Regions from separate parts of the Mesorhizobium sp. WSM4814 genome, predicted to be linked through region 1. Evidence: riboswitches for the same ligand, from Rfam matches in the RefSeq annotation. Region 1 holds a riboswitch; the other holds the start of a gene.
What was found. A riboswitch is a leader RNA that binds a small molecule or an ion and turns the genes downstream of it on or off. The one in region 1 is predicted to bind cobalamin.

Region 2: it holds a riboswitch for cobalamin, as region 1 does, so the genes downstream of both, AC0L2V_RS23355 (aromatic ring-hydroxylating oxygenase subunit alpha) here and AC0L2V_RS27145 (ABC transporter ATP-binding protein) in region 1, are expected to answer to the same signal.

The regions. Positions count from the first base shown of each region.
Region 1 covers NZ_JBVVQT010000024.1:79,156-86,323, reverse strand. Annotated here, with positions in the region: gene AC0L2V_RS27155 (bifunctional helix-turn-helix transcriptional regulator/GNAT family N-acetyltransferase) at 1-203, shown strand, start outside; gene AC0L2V_RS27150 (AraC family transcriptional regulator) at 377-1,210, opposite strand; cobalamin riboswitch at 1,476-1,675, shown strand; gene AC0L2V_RS27145 (ABC transporter ATP-binding protein) at 1,763-2,575, shown strand; gene AC0L2V_RS27140 (ABC transporter substrate-binding protein) at 2,572-3,519, shown strand; gene AC0L2V_RS27135 (FecCD family ABC transporter permease) at 3,549-4,565, shown strand; gene AC0L2V_RS27130 (MarR family winged helix-turn-helix transcriptional regulator) at 4,646-5,143, shown strand; gene AC0L2V_RS27125 (HlyD family secretion protein) at 5,140-6,318, shown strand; gene AC0L2V_RS27120 (DHA2 family efflux MFS transporter permease subunit) at 6,332-7,168, shown strand, end outside.
Region 2 covers NZ_JBVVQT010000018.1:20,791-27,958, forward strand. Annotated here, with positions in the region: gene AC0L2V_RS23325 (L,D-transpeptidase) at 1-5, shown strand, start outside; gene AC0L2V_RS23330 (diphosphate--fructose-6-phosphate 1-phosphotransferase) at 125-1,291, shown strand; gene AC0L2V_RS23335 (MBL fold metallo-hydrolase) at 1,305-2,024, shown strand; gene AC0L2V_RS23340 (molybdopterin-dependent oxidoreductase) at 2,109-2,720, shown strand; gene AC0L2V_RS23345 (FAD-binding oxidoreductase) at 2,717-3,463, shown strand; gene AC0L2V_RS23350 (FAD-binding oxidoreductase) at 3,577-4,692, opposite strand; gene AC0L2V_RS23355 (aromatic ring-hydroxylating oxygenase subunit alpha) at 4,716-5,963, opposite strand; cobalamin riboswitch at 6,077-6,279, opposite strand; gene AC0L2V_RS23360 (DUF680 domain-containing protein) at 6,788-6,994, shown strand; gene AC0L2V_RS23365 (DUF680 domain-containing protein) at 7,062-7,168, shown strand, end outside.

The DNA of each region.
Region 1 (7,168 bases):
TCGGCATCGGCAGTCGGCTGGTCGAGGAATGCATCGGCTTTGCCCGTGCCAAGGGCTACAAGAAATTGACGCTGTGGACCAACGACGTGCTCACCTCAGCGCGCCGCATCTACGAGGCGGCCGGGTTCAAGCTGGCCAATCAGGAACGCCACCACGCCTTCGGCAAGGATCTGGTCGGCCAGAACTGGAACCTGGAGCTGTAGCATTTTTCCCTTCTCCCCTTGTGGGAGAAGGTGGATCGGCGCGCAGCGCCGAGACGGATGAGGGGTGTTGGCCGGAGTGCTGTTAGTGCCAAGCTGGAGCACCCCTCATCCGACCTCGCTTCGCGAGGCCACCTTCTCCCACAAGGGGAGAAGGCAAGACAAGGCGGCCATTCTCACCCTTTGACCGGTATCCAGATTTCCAGCCCGCCATTGCCGCTGCGCGGATCGAATTCGGGGCCGTAGCGCTCGAATTCGGGCGCGTCGGCAATCTTGTGCCCGGAGGCCGGCAGCCATTTGTTCCAGATCGTGTTGACCGTGCGGCGGATGGTCGAGATGTGGTCACGATGGGCGAACACGGCGTATTTCTGCGCCGGCACGCGTACGCGCGAAAACTCCTTCGGCAGGTCCGAAAAATCGGACACCTCGACGCCGGCGATATAGTCGAAATTGCCTGCATCGTCGCCGTTGACGCAGACGCCATAGGCGATGTCGCCGACCTCGCCTGGAATGTTGCCGATATAGGGGCCGAACCGCTGCCACTGCATCGGAATGCCGGCGCTGGTTTCGCAGCTGTAGCGCTCGCCGAGACCGGCGATGAGGAACGGCCGGCTGGTTTCGAAACGCGGCGGCTCGAGATTGGTGAGGAAGGACTGGTCCATCAGGATCGGCTCCACGAGATCGAGGTTTTTGAGCGAGCCTTGCGCGCGCACCAGTTCCGGCGTGGTGCCGAACTGGTCGCGGAAGGCACGGGTGAAAGCCTCATGCGAGGCATAGCCGGCGTCGAGCGCGACCGAGAGGATGTCCGGTGCGCCGGCGGCGAGCCTGCGCGCCGCCTCGGTCAGCCGGCGAGAACGCAGGTAGCCCATCACCGAATGTCCGGTCGCCGCACCGAAAGCCCGCGTCACGTGAAAGCGCGACACGCCGCTGCTGTTGGCGACATCGTCGAGCGAGATGGCCTCCGGCAGATGGCTTTCGACGAACCACAGCGCTTTCTCGGTCGGGTTCATATGGCTCCTTGCTGTGGGACTGCGCATCGGCCAGGTCATGGTTTCGCTTCTTGGTGGAGGCAGTTTGATCGAAATTGCGCACCGCGCAATGCGACGCTGGTCGGCAAGTCGAAGGCGTTGGGCGAAGGGCTTGACGGGAGCAGGCGTTGTCTTTTAAGTAGTAACGTTATTACATTACGAGATTCGGTATGCTCGTTCTGACAAGACCATTGCTCGCGGGGCACTCCGGAACCCGGAAATTTATTGCGCTGGGATTGGCGGAAAACTAGGGTGGCTGACTGATGGTCCCCAAGCCGAAAGGCGAGGGTGAAAAGGGAACACGGTGAGATCTTCGGATCGAGGCCGTGGCTGCCCCCGCAACTGTAGGCGGCGAGCAAAATCCGAAATGCCACTGGCCAAGGCTGGGAAGGCAGGATGGCGCAAGGACCCGCGAGCCAGGAGACCTGCCATCGCACGAGTTGACCGGACGGGGTGTGCCGGGAGGAGACGTGGACATCGGTCTTGTCGGCCGGTCCAGCTTCCTTCCGTCGCCATTGAGAAAGTGACGGTAAGTTGGACGCCTGCCAGCCTCTTCTTGAAGCGCGTGAACTGAGCGCCACGGCGAATGGCCAGCGCCTGGTCAGTGCGGTCAGCCTTTCGGTCGCGGCGGGAGACCGCCTCGCCATCATCGGTCCCAACGGCGCCGGCAAGACGACGCTGCTGCGCATGCTATGCGGCACGCTGCGTCCGAGCGCGGGAGATGTGAGATTTTCCGGACGCCGGCTGGAGACGTTTCCGGCCGCCGAGCGGGCGCTGCACATGGCGGTCGTCGGCCAGACCGATCAGCCCGATCCGCGGCTTGCCGTGATCGACTACGTCGGACTTGGGCGGGTCCCGCATGCCGGCTGGCGACGCAGGAGCGAGCAACGCGACATCGTCGTCGAAGCGCTTCGCAGAACTGGCCTGCTGCCGCTGCTCGGCCGCACGATCGGCTCGCTGTCGGGTGGTGAGCGGCAACGCGCCCAGCTGGCGCGCGCCATCGCCCAGGAGCCGAAAATCCTGTTCCTCGATGAACCGACCAATCATCTCGATCCGCGCGCCCGCAGCGAACTTCTCGAACTCGTATCGCAGCTTGGCATGACCGTCGTGGCGGTGCTGCATGATCTGTCGCTGGTCACGCCATTTGCCACCAGGGTCGCGGTGATGAACGAGGCCCGCCTGCAGGCACTCGCCGGTCCGCGCGAGGCGCTCACCAAGCAGTTGATCCGCGAGATTTTCGGGGTCGACGTGCTTCGGCTGCGCCATCCCACCGAAGACCGCGAACTCACGGTGTTCGAAGTCCCGAACCGTGCCTCTTCTGATCTAACCAAGGAGCAACATCCGTGAAACGCCTCGCACTGTCTTTTGCCTCTCTGCTGCTTGCCCAGGCCGCCTTCGCTTTCCCGGTAACAGTCGACAGTTGCGGCACGCCGCTGACGTTCGACGCCGCGCCGAAGCGCGCCGTCATCCAAGATATGAACATGGCCGAGATGGCCTTCGCGCTGGGGCTGCAACCGTCGATCGTCGGCCTGACCGGCATCACCGGATGGCACAAGGTCGGTCCGGAATTCAAGGCCGGGCAGGGCGCGATTCCGGAACTTGCGCCGAAATACCCGACGCTCGAAAACCTGGTCGCGGTCGAGCCCGATTTCTTCTTCGCCGGCTGGTATTACGGCATGAAGCCGGGCGGCGAGGTAACGCCAGATACGCTGGCGCCGCACGGCGTCAAGACGCTGGTGCTGACGGAAAGCTGCGTCCATCTCGACAACAACCGCCCCGCCGCCTCGATGGACCTGCTCTACGGCGACATCGAAAAGCTGGGCAAGATTTTCGGCAAGGAGGCCAAGGCGGAAAAACTTGTTTCAGGCTGGAAAGCGCAACTCGCCGATATCACGGCAAAGGTCGGCGACCGCGCGCGGACGCGGGTGTTTCTCTACGACTCCGGCGAAGACAAACCCTTCACATCAGGCAAGTTCGCGATCCCCAGCGCCATGATCGCCGCTGCCGGCGGCGACAACATCATGGCCGACATGCAGACGAGCTGGGGCAACACGGACTGGGAAACGGTCGCTTCCCGCAATCCGCAGTTCCTGATCCTGCTCGACTATCAGGGCGGCGGCGGTTACAGGAAACTGCTCGACTTCCTCAAAGTCCATCCGGCAATGAAGGAGACCGACGCGGTCCGGAATGAGCGCTTCGTCGCGCTGCGCTATGCCGAGCTGACGCCCGGACCCGCCAACATCGAGGCGATCGGCAAGATCGCCAGCGCGATGCACCCGGAAGCCTTCTGAGCTTGCGCCACAGGGCGTTCGAATTGGCCATGGCAGCAGGAGTGGCAGTAATCGCCGCTCTTGCTCTGCTGTCGATCGCCTATGGATCGACAGTCATAGCGTTGAGCGACGTGATTGCTGCGCTCGGACATACGGCCGGGCTGGACGGAGATCTCGTGCCCGGTTCGGTCGGCAATATCCCGGTCGCCAAGATCCCAATTGCCAAGATAATTGTCGATCTCAGGCTGCCGCGCACGATTATGGCGATCTGTGTCGGCGCCGGGCTGGGCGTCATCGGCGCGCTGCTGCAGACGGTAACCCGAAACGACCTCGCCGATCCGTTCCTGTTCGGGCTGTCCTCCGGTGCCGCGGCAGGCGCTGTTTCCGTCATCACCATTTTTGGCGACCGTTTCGGCATCTGGACGTTGCCGGTTGCCGCCTTCACCGGCGGCATATTGGCCGCCGGCATCGTGCTTTTGCTGGTTTCGCGGGTGAGGGGGCAGGGCCCCGAACGGCTGATACTGGCCGGGCTTGCCGTCTCGTTCATGTTCATCGCCCTGACCAACTATCTCGTCTTCGCCGGAGACCAGCGCGCCGCTCACTCGGTATTGTTCTGGACGATGGGCGGGCTCGGCCTGGCGCGATGGGACAATGTCGGGCTGGCTGCTCTTGGCGCGGGCACCATTCTTGCTTATGGCCTGTGGAACCATCGCAAGCTCGACGCCTTCCTGGCCGGCGAGAATGCTGCCGAAAGTCTTGGGGTGCCGGTTGTGCGGATGCGCAGGACGGCGTTTCTCGTCGCTGCCTTCTCGACGGCGATCCTGGTCTCGGTCGCAGGTGTCATCGGTTTCGTCGGGCTGATGATCCCGCATCTGTCCCGGCCCCTGGCCGGGCCGTTGCATCTGCGCCTGATTGCAAGCTGCGCCCTCTTCGGAGCGGTGCTGCTGCTGGCAAGTGACCTTCTGGCGCGCACGCTGCTGCCGCCGCAGGAACTGCCGATCGGCATCATCACCAGTTCGGTCGGCGCTTTCTTCGTGGTCACCATGCTCATTCGCAATCGTTCATGATGGGCTGCCATGCACACTTGCCGGCTTCTGGCACAATGCCGCGTCTTGAATAGTGAGCACGCTTATAATATATGCCGCTCATGGTTTCCGACGGCATCGACAGATTGGGTTTTTTGATCCACGACGTGCAGCGCCTGATGCGCAAGCGCTTCGAGGCGCGCGCCAGCGGGCTCGGCCTTTCCTCGGCGCAATGGCGGCTGATGGTCCGCGTCGCCAAGGAAGAAGGCATCACCCAGGCCCGGCTCGCCGAGCTTCTCGAGATCGAGCCGATCAGCGTGTCGCGCCTGGTCGACCGCATGGAGGAGGGCGGCTGGATCGAGCGCCGCGCCGATGCCGCCGACCGCCGCGTCCGCATGATCTTCCCGACCGCCAAGGCGAGCCAGGCCTACGCTGAGATCAAGAGCCTTGCTGGCGAAGTCTATGAAGAATCGCTGGCCGGCGTGTCGCCGCAAGATCGTCGCGTCCTGATCAAGGCACTGGAGACGATGACCAGGAACCTGGCGGACGGCGAGCCGGCGCCGGGCGAAAATGTCGAGAGTGGCGAAAAAGTCGAGAGTGCAGAAGGCGCAGCAGCATGAACGCGGTAGCCAAGGTAGATGAGAATGCGACCAAGCTGGAGTTGGAAGCTCCCGCGCAGCCGGCGGCAACTCCGGTTACGGCCGCTCCGCAGCTAGCGCCGGCGCCGGTGGCGCCGAAGAAGAAGCGCCGTGCCGGCCGCATGCTTTTGATGTCGGCGCTCCCGGTGGCGCTGATCGCCGGCGGCAGCTACGTCTGGGTGACCGGCGGCCGTTACCAGGAGACCGAGAACGCCAATCTGCAGCAGGCCAAGGTCACGATCGCCGCCGATACGGCCGGCCGCATCGTCCAAGTCGACATTTTCGACAACCAGTCCGTCAAGCAGGGCGACGTGCTGTTCGCCATCGATGCCGAGCCTTACCGGATCGCATTGGCCCAAGCTGACGCGGCGGTGGCCGGCGCGCGCCTCAATGTCGAGCAGCTGCGTGCGGCCTATAGCCAGGCGGAAGCGCAGGAGAAGTCGGACGCCAGCCAGGTCGACTATGCGCAGTCGCAATACGACCGGGCCGCCGACCTGGCCCGCAAGGGCATCAACGCCGAGTCGTCGCTGGACGAGGCCAGGAACGATCTCGACAAGGCCAAGCAGCAATTGGCCGTGGCCGAACAGGGCATCCTCAGCGCCAAGGCGGGCCTTGGCGGCAATCCCGATATCGAGACCGACAGGCATCCGACCGTGATGGCGGCGCTCGCCACGCGCGACAAGGCTGCCTACGATTTGGCGCAGACCACGGTGAGGGCGCCGGCCGACGGCATCATCAGCCAGGCTGCCTCGTTCAAGGTCGGCCAGTATGTCGGCTCGGGTACGCCGCTGTTTTCGCTGGTCGAGACCGGCGATACCTGGATCGATGCCAATTTCAAGGAAACCCAGCTCACCAATATGAAGCCCGGCCAGACGGCTGAAATCGTGGTCGACACCTACCCGGGCCTGACGTTCGAAGCCACCGTCAAGGCGATCGGCGCTGGCACGGGAGCCGAGTTCTCGCTGTTGCCCGCCCAGAACGCCACCGGCAACTGGGTCAAGGTCACCCAGCGCATTCCGGTGCGCCTGCAACTGGCCGATGCCGACGCCAGGATGGCGCTGCGCACCGGCATGAGCGCGACCGTCACGGTGGACACCGGCGTTTCCCGCGGGCTTCCGAGCATCTTCGGCCACGCCGCGGCGGGTGAAGCGCAATAGACGCCTCAACGTCATGAGCACGCCAGAAGCCTTTCGCGAAGTGCCGCATCGCGGCCTGATCACCATTGCGATCATGCTGGCGACAGTCATGCAGGTGCTCGACACCACTATCGCCAATGTCGCTCTGCCGTCGATGGTCGGCGACCTTGGCGCGTCGGCCGACACCATTAACTGGGTGCTGACCTCCTACATCGTTGCCGCCGCCATCATGACGCCGGTGACCGGCTGGCTGGCCGACCGCTTCGGGCGCAAGGAGCTGTTCCTGACGGCGGTGGTCGGCTTCGTCGTCTTCTCCATGCTATGCGGCGTGGCATGGAGCCTGGAGACCATGGTGCTGTTCCGCCTGATGCAGGGCGTGTTCGGCGCGGCGATCGTGCCGCTGTCGCAGACCTTCCTGCTCGACATCAACCCGAAGGAACGCCACGGCCAGGCGATGGCGATCTGGGGCGCCGGCATCATGGTCGGGCCGATCATCGGCCCGACGCTGGGTGGCTGGCTGACCGAGAGCTTCAACTGGCGCTGGGTGTTCTTCATCAACCTGCCGATTGGCATCATCGCCTTTCTCGGCATGGCCGCCTACCTGCCGAACATCGCCAGACGCGTGCGCGGCTTCGATTTCTTCGGCTTTGCCATGCTCTCGCTCGGCGTCGGCGCGCTGCAGCTCATGCTCGACCGTGGCGGCGATGCCGACTGGTTCTCCTCGGCCGAGATCTGGATCGAGCTTGGCCTCGCCATTTCAGGTTTCTGGATGTTCACCATTCATCTGCTGAGCGCCGAAAACCCGTTCATCGACCCGAAGATATTCCTGGACCGCAATTTCGCGACCGGACTGGTCTTCATTTTCATCATC
Region 2 (7,168 bases), on a different contig from region 1:
TCTGACCCTCCCGGTCATCGTCTGAACTCGAGGCGGCTGACGCGGCCGCTCGACTCTCCCGTTGCGCGATCTCGCAAGACAGGCGAATGTGCCCTGCAAAGTCACTGCTCGGGAGACGTGAAGCATGTCCGGAACTTTTGTCATCGCGCAAGGCGGCGGCCCGACCGCCGTCATCAACCAGACGGTGGTGGGCGCCACACTCGAGATCCGCAGGCGGCATCCCGGCGCCAAGGTCCTGGGCTCCATCCATGGCGTGCGCGGCATCCGCGACGGCAACTATGTCGATCTTTCGGCTATCCCTGAGGACCGGTTGCGGCTGATTGCGGCGACGCCGAGCGCCGCGCTTGGCTCGACGCGCGACAAGCCTGACGAGGCCTATTGCGAGATCATCCTCAACGGCCTGAAGAAGGCTGGCGCCGATGCCTTCATCTATATCGGCGGCAACGACACGTCCGGCACGCAGCAGATCCTGACCGACGCCGCCGGCGGCAAGATGGCTTTCGTCCATGCGCCGAAAACCATCGACAACGATCTCGAGGAGAACGACCACACGCCCGGCTTCATTTCGGCAGCCGAGTTCGTCGCCGGCGCCTTTCTCTCGGTCGACCTCGATTTCCGTGCTCTGCCCGGCATCTATGTCGGCATCGTCATGGGGCGGCATGCCGGTTTCCTCACCGCCGCCGCCGCCGCATGGCAGCTTGATCCCGACAGCGGCCCGCATCTCGTCTATGTGCCGGAGCGTCCGTTCTCGGCTGCGGCCTTCATCGACGATGTTCGCGCCACGCTTGATCGCCACAAGCGCTGCATCGTCGCAGTCTCCGAAGGCGTCAGCACCGCCGACGGCAAGGCGCTGGTCGAAAGTCTTGTCCCGCCGGACAAACTGGAGCGCGATGCGCATGGCAACGTCAAGCTGTCGGGCAGCGACCTGCCGGCCGCCCTCGAGCGCGCGCTGGCCGAAGGATTGCCGGGCAAGCGGGCCCGCGTCGATGCGCTCGGCTACATGCCGCGCGGCTATGTCGGCGCCATCAACGCCGTCGATGCGCAGGAAGCCTTCGATGCCGGCGTCTTTGCGGTCGCTGTCGCCGAACAGGGCGGCGGCTCGGTGGCACTGCAATATGACGGCGAGAAAACCGTGCTGAACAAGGTGCCGCTGAAAAACGTCGCCGGCAAGACCCGTCACATGCCCGACGATTTCATGCTGCCTGAGGTCAATCAGCTCTCCGATGCAGGAATGGCCTATCTGAAGCGACTGGTTCCCGAAAAATACAAGGTTGGAGAACCGTTCGTCTGATGCCGGCCCTCTGATGGATGATTGGTTCAGCAAGACGAAGGTCGACGCCGTTACAACCATGCTGACCGAGCCGTTCGTGCATGATTTCGTGCGCGCCAACATCTGGCATCTGCGCGGCCGCGACGTCGACCTGCTTGTCGACACCGGCATGGGGATTTGCCCGCTGGCGCCGGAGATCGACACGCCTGATGGCAAGCCGCTGCTCGTCGTCGCCACCCATATCCACCTCGACCATGTCGGCTCGCTGCACGAATTCCCGCTGCGAGCCGGGCCGAGGATGAGTGCTGCGCAATTCGACAGCATGGATGACGCCGTCACCTACGCCCACATGTTTCATCATCTCGACGGCGCCGTCTCGAAGCTGCCGGCACCGGCCTGGAGAGCGGCCGAATACAGAATCCAGCCGGCGCCGCTGACGCGGACGCTTGACGAGGGCGATCTGGTCGACCTTGGCGACCGGCAATTCCGGGTGCTGCATCTGCCCGGCCATTCGCCGGATTCGATCGCGCTGTTCGATGAGGCCGACGGCCTGTTCTTCGCCGGCGACGCCATCTACGACGCCTTGCTGATCGACGACCTGCCGGATTCCGACCGATCAGCCTATCGCCGAACCATGCAGCGGCTGCTCGATCTGCCTGTCAGCATCGGCCATGGCGGCCATGGACCAAGCTTCGACGCCAAACGGATGCGCGAGATCGCCACCGGTTATCTCAGGCGAACAGACGGCGCATAAGCCAAGAATCTGGTTGCCCGCCAGAGTATCTTTGACAACATTGGTGAAGGCCGACAGGCGGCCTGATGCAAACGGATTGTCTCGATGGTCACCCGCGGCTTCTCTTCAGGACGAAAGCCCCCGACGGATGCGGATGCGCGTATCCCGCCGGGGCAGTATCTCGAGCAAGGGTTTCCGGTGCTGTCGGCCGGGCCGACGCCGCCTGTGCGCACCGAGGACTGGTCGTTCACGCTCAAGCACGGACCGCGGCCGATCAAGACGTGGAACTGGACAGAGTTCAACGCGCTGCCTTTGACCAAGATGACGCGCGACATCCATTGTGTCACCGCGTGGACCAAGTTCGACACGGCGTGGCAGGGTGTGATGGTCGACGATATTCTGGCGGATGCCGGCATCGAGCCACCGACCGCCTTCACGCTGGCGCTGTCCTTCGACGGCTATACAACCAACGTGCCGACGCAGGATCTCACTGCCGGCAAGGCAATGGTGGCGCTGCTTTACGAAGGCAAGCCGATCACGCCGGACCATGGCGGCCCGGCGCGGCTGCTGGTTCCGCATCTCTATTTCTGGAAGTCGGCCAAATGGCTGAACGGCCTGCAGTTCACCGAGCGCGACGAGCCCGGCTTCTGGGAGCTGCGCGGCTATCACATCTATGGCGACCCGTGGCGCGAGCAGCGCTATACGGGCGATCCATGAGCGACGCGCCGGCGGCGCAGTCGCCCTGGCAGACGGTGACCATCGCCCGCATCGAAAAGCGCACGCCGCGCGTCACCAGCTTTTTCCTCCAGCCGTCGCGGCCCTTCGCCTATCGTGCCGGGCAGCATGTCGATGTCAGGCTGACGGCGCCGGACGGCTATCAGGCGCGCCGCTCCTACTCAATCGCCTCGGCGCCGGAAGCCGGCGAGACGATCGAACTGGCGATCGAAAGGCTCGATGATGGCGAGGTCTCACCCTTCTTCCACGATATCGCGGCGGTCGGCGACGAGGTCGAGTTGCGCGGCCCGCTCGGCGGCCACTTCGTCTGGTCCGACAGCGACGGCGGCCCGCTTCTGCTGGTCGGCGGCGGGTCCGGCGTGGTACCGCTGATGGCGATGATCCGCCATCGCGGCGCGCGCAGATCGGCGGTGCCCGTGGCATTGGTATTTTCCGCACGGGTCTGGGACGAGGTGATCTTTCGCGACGAGCTGATCGACGTCCACGATCGCCGGGACGGCTTCGATCTGGTGTTGGCGCTGACCCGCGAGGCCGCCCCGCGCCCGTCAGACTATTCGCGGCGGGTCGATGCCGCGATGATGGAGCAATCGATGCTGCGGCTGCCCGCGCCGCCAAGGTTCGCCTTTGTCTGCGGCTCGAATGCGTTCGTGTCGGCCGCCGCCCAGGCGCTGATCGATGCCGGCGTTCCGGCAAGCCTCATCCGCACCGAGCGCTACGGGGTTTAATGCATGTCACGCAAAAGTGTGCAGCGGTTTTGCGATGACGACATGCATAAAAACAATAACTTAAAGCGCGTCGCATGAATCCATTCAGCCGCGACGCGCTTTAAGCTCCCCGGTCAGGCGTCGATCTCGAGCGCCGTCAGCGGCTTCGAACAGCAGGCAAGGATGAAGCCGTCGTCGATCTCGTGATCGAGGATGCCGCCATTGTGGCTCATCTCGACTGTGCCCGAGACCTTTTTCACCTTGCAGGTTCCGCACAGGCCGAACTCGCAGGCTGCGGGAATTCGTACGCCCGAAGCGCGCGCCGTCTGCAGCACGGTCTGGCCGGCAACGCATTCGGCATCGATATCCGAAAGCGAAAAGCGGATCGGTGTTGCGGCCTCGGCAGGTACCTCGACCCCACTCTCTGCCGGTCCACCTTCCGCCGGCGAACCGAACGGGGCCGGTATTTCCTCCACCGCCGGGGCCGCAAAGCTCTCCTGATGGTAGTTGGCCATGTCGAAGCCGGCCGCCTCCAGCATCTGCCGCACGGCGCGCATGAACGGGTCGGGGCCGCAGCAGAAAATTTCGCGCTCGCGAAAATCGGGGGCCAGCAGCGGCAGCCGTATCGCGTCGATCCGGCCCATATGGCCGAACCAGCCCTCACGGCTGGACCGCTCCTCGATCATGAAGCCGAGCGTCAGGCCCGGCATGCGGCTGCCGAGCAGCTCGAGCTCCTTGCGGAAGATGATCTCCTCGGGCTTTCGCGCGCAGTTGACGAAGCCGACATCTGTCCATGGCGCGCAGTCGTTCAGCCAGCGCAGCATCGACATCATCGGCGTCACGCCTGAGCCGGCCGAAATGAACAGATACTTGGCCGCTGGATGGCTGTGCAGCGAAAAGTCGCCCGCCGGCCCATAGGCCTTCACGTGAACGCCGGGCTTCAGATTGTCGAACATCCAGCGGGTGCCGAGGCTGCCGGCCTGCGCTTTCACCGTCACCGCGATCGAGAACGGCCTCGACGGCGAGGACGACAGCGTATAGGTCCGCATCATCGGGCCCTCGGTGGTCGGCAGTTCCAGCGTCACGAACTGCCCCGGTCTGTAGCGGAACCAGGTCTGGTTGTCAGAGCGGAAGGTGAAGGTCTTCACGTCAGGCGCCTCGTCGCTGACGCCGATGACTTCCAGCACCTGGAGCCGGTCGTTCCAGGGCGCCATCTCGTCGAGATGGCGGTAGAGGCCAAGGTCCGTCATCGCATTCATCCCCTTGACCTCGTTCAGGCGACGCTGCGCAGCGCCGGCCGCCCGGCCTCGGCAAGGCGCGGCCCGATGAAGGAGGCGTACCATTCGACGAACTGGATGACGCCGCCCTCATGCAGTTCCGAATAGGGGCCGGGCTCATAGGCCGGCGACAGGATGCCGAAGGCGTTTTCCTCGACAATGCGACGGTCCTGGTCGTTGGTCTCGGTCCAGACATGGGTGAGTTCGGCGAGGTCGTAATCGACGCCTTCGACCGCGTCCTTGTGGACAAGCCATTTGGTGGTGACGGCCGTTTCCGTGGCACTGATCGGCAGCACGCGGAAGGTGACGGCATGATCGCCGAGGATATGGTTCCAACTCGTCGGATAGTGATAGAGCAGCAGCGAGCCGATACGGTCGGTCGAAACGCTGTCGGAAAGGTTCTTCTTCACCGCGCGTCTTCCCGTCATCGTGTAGCTGACGGCGTCGTGCAGCAGCGGCGCGCGGGTGGCGCGATACTGCCCGGCCGGATCGATGCGGAACTTGCTCGGCAAGCCCGCCGCCTCGCATTTCGCCCAGTGCGCGAGCATCTCTGGATCGCTGTCGGCGCCCTGCACGCCGGTCACGGTCGGCGCTTCCGGGAATGTCTTGCAGAGTTCCGGATGGTTGCCGGCGCAATGGTAGCACTCGCGGTTGTTCTCCCAGACGAGCTTCCAGTTGCCCTTCTCGACGATGGTCGATTCGAAGGCGATTTTTGCCTCGCGCAGCCGGTGCGGCAGGAGGTAAGGCTCGATCATGGCGCGCATCGGCGCGAAATCGGCCGGCTCGTTGGCCAGGCAGATAAAGATGTAGCCGCCAACGCTTTCGCAAGCCACCGGCTTCAGGCTGAACTGGCTCTTGTCGAAGCCGTCTGCCATCTGGCGAGCAAACAACAGCCGGCCGTCCAGCTCGTAGGTCCACTGGTGATAGGGGCAGACCAGCTTCGCCGCAGTGCCCTTGTCGGCATTGCAGACACGGCTGCCGCGATGCCGGCAGGAATTGTGGAAGGCATTGATCTTGCCTTGCTGGTCGCGGACCAGCACGACCGGATAGTCGCCGATCTGGGCGGTGATATAGCTGCCAGCTTTCGGCAACTCGCAATCGTGGCCGATGAACAGCCAGTCGCGATACCAGATCAGCTCCATGTCGAGCTTGAAGAAATCTGGATCGGTGTAGAAGGGCTGCTCGAGCGAATAGCCTTGCCTGCGGCCGTGCAAGAGCCTCAGCATGTCGTTGCGCGCGTCCATGTCCTGTCCTCGTGTAAGGACTGAACTGGTGGTGATGGAGGGAGGACCGTTTGCACGCCGGCGACAGGGCCGGACGTGCATCATCCACCTCTTGACCGCCCACCGCGATCAGTCGAGTCTGAAAATCTCGGGCTGGTTTCCGGGCTCTGGAGTGTCCTTGCGGACTCGTCGCGACACCTTCCCAGGCTTGTGGCCCAGTGGTCTCCCGTTGCGACTTGAACTCCACCACCGTTGCGGGGGCAGCGCCGGGTTCTGACTGGCTTCCCAATTCTCCGCTTCGTCGTCACCAAGCGGCACCTGAGATGGCGTGATCTAATCATGCCGGCCGGCTGACTGCCGGCATGAAAGCGACATCGTATCCATGCGGCGCGACACCGCCGGCGAAACCTGCAGGTTTATATCTGCAGGGCTGAAGCCCCACTTTGTCGGCGGCCACTGTCGGCTGCCGTGACATAGAATCCGACCCGCGGCGGAGATCAGGAAGGTTAACAGTTTACAAAAGTGACTATTAGCCGCTTCTAAAATCGAACCGAACGGTTCGTTTCTGTTGACAATGCGTGCAACACGCTGTGAACGCAAATTCGCCAATCCGTCAAATCATGAATTGCTAATTTTGAATAAGATATTGAAAACAAACCATAAAAACCATAGTGCTAGATGCCTCTGGTACAATTTCAAGGTGTAGATTCTTGGTCCACACGGAACAACTTCGTGATTGGAATCCGCCGAATGGCCTTCCCACATCGGGGCTGTCCGAACGACGCGCGCATCCTCCCAAGACACGCCGCTAGACGGACTGAAGACCAAGATACTGGAGTACTAAAATGAAAAAGATCGCTCTTGCTGCCGTCGCCGCTCTGGCCATCACCGGCAGCGCCTTTGCCGGCAGCGACCATTATGGGTCCAACGCCGCCAACCAGCCGGCCGTCGCGGTCGACAGCTCGTATACGGCCTCTGTCCAGACGCCGGCTCACGCTGAAAAGCAGGCCGTTGGCCAGGGCGCCGACCGCAACCTTTTCGGCAACAATTAACAGCTGGTCCCAAACAGCAAAGTGGCGGTCCGCCGCTCGGGATCTGAGGAACTCAGGAGTATTTGAAATGAAGAAGCTCATTCTTGCCACCGCCGCCATTATGGCCATCTCCGGCAGTGCTTTTGCCGGCAGCGACAACTTTGGATCGAACGGCGCCAACCAGCCGGCCGCTGC